One region of the Lacticaseibacillus styriensis genome, then DNA from elsewhere that is predicted to be linked to it. Evidence: predicted binding sites of a transcription regulator. Region 1 holds the regulator's gene; the other holds the start of a gene.
What was found. Region 1 encodes HrcA, which represses chaperone genes, less so after heat shock. Its sites were predicted from a motif close to TTAGCACTCNNNNNNNNNGAGTGCTAA; they were not measured.
Positions count from the first base shown of each region.

Region 2: a site for HrcA is predicted at 1,280-1,306, ahead of LACSTY_RS02940 (Hsp20/alpha crystallin family protein). Genes of this name have one in related genera too.

Region 1 is NZ_CP132483.1:1,589,459-1,591,856, reverse strand. Features, by position in the region: gene hemW (radical SAM family heme chaperone HemW) at 1-384, shown strand, start outside; gene hrcA (heat-inducible transcriptional repressor HrcA) at 543-1,589, shown strand; gene grpE (nucleotide exchange factor GrpE) at 1,657-2,250, shown strand; gene dnaK (molecular chaperone DnaK) at 2,281-2,398, shown strand, end outside.
Region 2 is NZ_CP132483.1:643,862-646,259, reverse strand. Features, by position in the region: gene mutY (A/G-specific adenine glycosylase) at 1-268, opposite strand, end outside; partial or broken gene LACSTY_RS14720 (hypothetical protein) at 476-702, shown strand; gene LACSTY_RS02940 (Hsp20/alpha crystallin family protein) at 696-1,172, opposite strand; gene LACSTY_RS02935 (hypothetical protein) at 1,550-1,693, opposite strand; gene LACSTY_RS02930 (NAD(P)H-dependent oxidoreductase) at 1,808-2,392, opposite strand.

The DNA of each region.
Region 1 (2,398 bases):
AATGACAAATATTTTGGCTTTGGAGCTGGTGCGTTTGGTTATCTTGGTCGCGATCGGTATCACAATTATGGTCCGATCAAACAGTACCTTACGCCGCTTCACACCGATCGTTTACCGGTTTTGGCCCATCACTTGGTTCCGGTGTCCGAACAAATTGAAGAGGAAATGTTTCTTGGTTTGCGAACCATGCGCAGCGTAAGTGAAAAACGCTTCTATCAGCGCTATCATCTGACCGTTGATGCCGTTTATGGCGAGACCGTACCTGAGTTGGAAAGCCAAGGCTTGTTACAGCGCAATGATGGCTTCATTCGGCTGACCAACAAGGGCAAGTTTTTAGGTAACGAAGTCTTTCAACAGTTTTTGCTTGACGAGCCGCTTATTTAAACGGCTCTTTTTTCTTGAAAAAATGGCCGCCACTGGCTAGAAACACCGAAAACACTGAAGATTTTAGCAATGTCGCCTTGACTTTGCTAACGGTGCTTGGTATATTATTCAGTGTATTAGCACTCGCGCGAAACGAGTGCTAAAGGTGAGGTGAGAAAATGTTGACGAAACGGCAAGTGCTCGTCTTAAAAGAAATCATCCGCCTGTTTACTGAAAGCGGAGAGCCGGTTGGTTCAAAGCGATTGATGCGCGAGCTGCCCATTCATGTCAGTTCCGCCACAATCCGTAATGATATGGCGTCGCTAGAAGATGCCGGTTTGATCACCAAGACCCACAGCAGTTCCGGGCGTGTACCGTCAACGCAAGGCTATCGTTATTATCTCGATCACCTTGTTGAACCGGTGCGTGTTTCGCATCAAGAACTGGCGACTATCAAGCAGGCATTTAGCCAGCGATACAATAAGATGGATGAGATTGTCGCGCAAAGTGCGCAAATTTTGTCCAATCTGACGAGTTACACGGCCATTAGCTTGGGACCTGAAGTAACCAATATCAAGCTGACAGGTTTTCGCCTTGTTCCATTAGGCAATCACCAAGTCATGGCGATTTTGGTCACGAATAACGGTAACATTGAAAACCAGGTCTTTACCGTATCGCAAAACATCTCATCCGATGAGCTTGAAAAGGCGATTCGAATTGTCAATGATCAACTCGTTGGACTGCCATTAATTCAAGTTGCACAGCGGCTGAAAACCGATGTGCCTTCGATGTTAATGCAGTATCTGACCAGTCCTGAAGGCTTCTTGGATATCTTTGGTAACGTTTTGAAATCAGCTGCGTCCGAGCGCTTTTACGTTGGCGGACGGTTGAATCTGATGGATTACCTAGGCGATTCCGATATCCATGAACTGAAAAAGATTATGTCATTGATTGACGCTGATCACGGTGATCTGACGGAACTGCTTGGCGGACCGATTCGCCAAACGCCGGTTCAAGTACGTTTGGGGCCGGAGCTTAAGCCAATTGATTTGGCCAACCTCAGTTTGATCACCGCTAGCTACGATGTTGGTGATCACGGCACCGGGATGATCGCCTTGCTAGGCCCGACACAGATGCCTTATTCGAAAATGATCGGACTGCTGGATGTTTTCCGTGAAGAGCTGGCAAAACGGTTGACGGATTATTATGCCAACTTTGATCAATGAATATTAAAAAATATTTGCTAGCGTTGCTTCATGACGACTGGCAAATATGGTTTAAAGGGAGGATACCATGGCAGAGAAAAAAGCAAAGCAAACCGCGGCAGATACCGCCAAACAGGCAAAGCAACCTGCTGAAACGTCAGGATCTTCGCTTAAAGAAGAAATTCTGAAAGAAAGCATCGCTGATCTCAATGATCAACTGAAAACCAGCCAACATGACGGTGAACAGTTGAAGAAAGAACGTGATGAATTTGAAGATAAATATCTGCGAGCAGCCGCGGAGATTCAAAACATGAATCATCGGTTCGAAAAAGAGCAACAGAAGATGCTGAAGTACGACGGCCAGAAGTTAGCAAAGGCGATTTTGCCAGTTGTCGATAATCTTGAACGTGCGCTTGCAACCGAGGCCAAAGATGATAGTGCTGCTTCACTGAAAAAAGGTGTCCAGATGGTTTATGACCATTTGGAGCGTGCTTTGAAGGAGAACGGCATCACTGCTATTGATGGCACCGGTGAAAAATTCGACCCGAATACCCAACAGGCTGTACAAACAGTCGCGGCTGATGACAAACACGCAGCTGATACTGTCGCTCAGGTCCTGCAAAAAGGGTATTATCTCAAAGATCGCGTTTTACGCCCTGCTATGGTCGTTGTTGCTAAATAATTAAACTGAAAATAAAGAAGGTATAACAATATGAGTAAAGTTATTGGTATTGACTTAGGAACCACCAACTCAGCTGTTGCGGTTTTGGAAGGCAATCAGCCAAAGATCATTACAAATCCTGAAGGCAATCGGACCACACCGTCTGTTG
Region 2 (2,398 bases), 950 kb from region 1:
AACCTTCCCATGCCTTCAAAACCGTGGCTTCCGGCGCCGCGGCTAGTGCCTCGACAGTTGGAAACTGTGTCATAAAGCGTTCGTAATACGGAATAACTGTCTGCACCTGCGTCTGTTGGAGCATTAATTCGCTCACCATCACATGATAAGGGTCGTGGTCTTGCCGCCACGGCAGCGTCCGCGCATGGCTATCATACCAATCTAAAAGTGCCTGTTGAAACGCCGCTACTTTTTCTGGCGGCCAATCCATTAATTTGTTGTTTGTCATCATAGGGATTAGCTTACCATGGAGTTTGGTGTTGGGGAACTGTTTGGTGGCTGGATGGGGATTGTTCTATTTGAGGCAATGGAATGGTTAAGTTTCGCTTTCTATAACGCGCTTGCCAGCCCAGAAACCTGCGTGTAAGGACCTTGGACGCAATGGCAAAGACCGCCATCACGCCCAAGGCCACTTACACTCCGGTTTCTAAGCGGGCTGGCTCACGCTCACAAAAAAATCACCCCTACGATCATACGTATCGCAGAGGTGATTCCTTTTTACGGTTCAATGATCACTGCAACTGCTGCAATTCTCATCGATTCGTTTTGCTTACTACTGGGTTTTGCCCATCAACGACAGTGGTGCCGCTTCTGATCATGCTTGCGATGCAGTTCGTGAGTCTTGAGCCGCCTGACGACAAACACTACTCAATCCATTACTGAATTTCAATGTTGTGACCAGACTCCTTTGATTCAGTCAACTTTGGGCATGTGATGTTGAGAACACCATCTTTGTAGCTTGCCTTGATGTTGCTGTCATCAACGTTTGGCAGTTGATAGCTCCGACTCATCGTGCCATAGCTGCGTTCGGACATCATGACGTTGCCGTTCTTGTCGGCGTGATCTGTGATGTCATCCTTGTGAACATTGATGCTCAAAATGCCATCATGGTAGTTCAACTTGATGTTGTTCTTGTCGATCCCAGGAACATCAACATGAACTTCGTAAGCGTCCTTGGTCTCCTTAACGTCAGTCAGCAATCCGTTGACGGCCGTGCTGGCAATGGAAGGAGTTGCCCAATCCATCCAGTCAGATACCGGGCCGAAGAACCGACGTGCCAAGTTGTCAAAGAACGGATCATTAACATCATTCATCAACTCATTATTACGACGATTCATAACTTCATTAGCCATAACAGATAACTTCCTTTCAATCAGAGACTTTGGGGATTCAGGAGAACGATCTTAGCTCCGGAGCCTTTGTTCCTTCTCCCTCGCTCCACCTATAGTTATACCACAAATTAGCACTTGTGAACGCCGAGTGCTAAAGTTTTTTGAAAAAAGTTTGGTTTGCAGTTGTTATGGGGCGTCATCATTGTGTTTTCGGGTTGTGTATTTACCTATACCTTTGTTGGATCGAAGTGCCTGTATTTTTGGCGGCAAGTGATCTTGGCGGCGTTCGGTGTTGGTTCTATTGTCTGTAAACATAGTTTGGACTGTTGTTTTCTATAACGCGCTCAAAAAAAGACCCTAAACAAATTCTTGTTTAGGATCCGTGACTTAGCTAAAAATTAGTTTTCATTTTCAAGGCGTTCTGCTTCTTCGTCAATCGTTTCGAAACCTGACTTCTTAGGCTTCTTTTCAGGATGTTCTTGGCGCTCCTTTTCGACCTTAGCGATCAAAGCTTTCTTCTGTTCTTTGCTCAATGATGCCATGTGATGTCGCCTCTTTTTGGTGTGAGTTAGAAGGTTTGACCCTTTCAACTTCTGTTATACCACTTAAACGCCTCCCTGACACACCAAATTTTAATCTAACTGCGGACAAGAGCATCAAAAGGCCTTTTTATCAATGGATTGCAAGTAAAGCCGCCGTTGTCCCTCGGTTGAATTGGTAATCCCGCCGAAATTCGACCACTGAACATGCCGGATCCCTAGCTGCTTCAGAGTCGCTCCAATCAGCACTTTTTTAACCGCATTGCCGCAGAAGAAACGTAGGTAAAAAGTCGGCGATGTTGAGGTGGTTAAGATATATCCTTTTTTGATATTGGTTAGCGTTCCCTGTACCCCACGTTTGGTCACCACGTGCGTCAGTCCAGGTCCTTCTTTCATTACCTTGTCGATGAAGCCTTTGAGCATCCCCGGAATATCGTTCCACCAAATCGGCGTGATGATGATGAGTGCCTCTGCAGCCTTGATCTTCTGCAGATATTGTGTGACCAGCGGATCGTGAGTCTGACCGGCGTGAAACAACTTCAATTCTTCTGCATCATACGCCGCATTGAACTCATCTCGATACAGGTCAATCACATCAGTCGTGTCACCCTGCCGTTGCAGTTTTTCCTGCACTTTTTCTAATACGGCATGGTTGAAACTGCCGCTGTATGGATGCGTATAGATAATTAAAAATTTGGTCATTAGGAT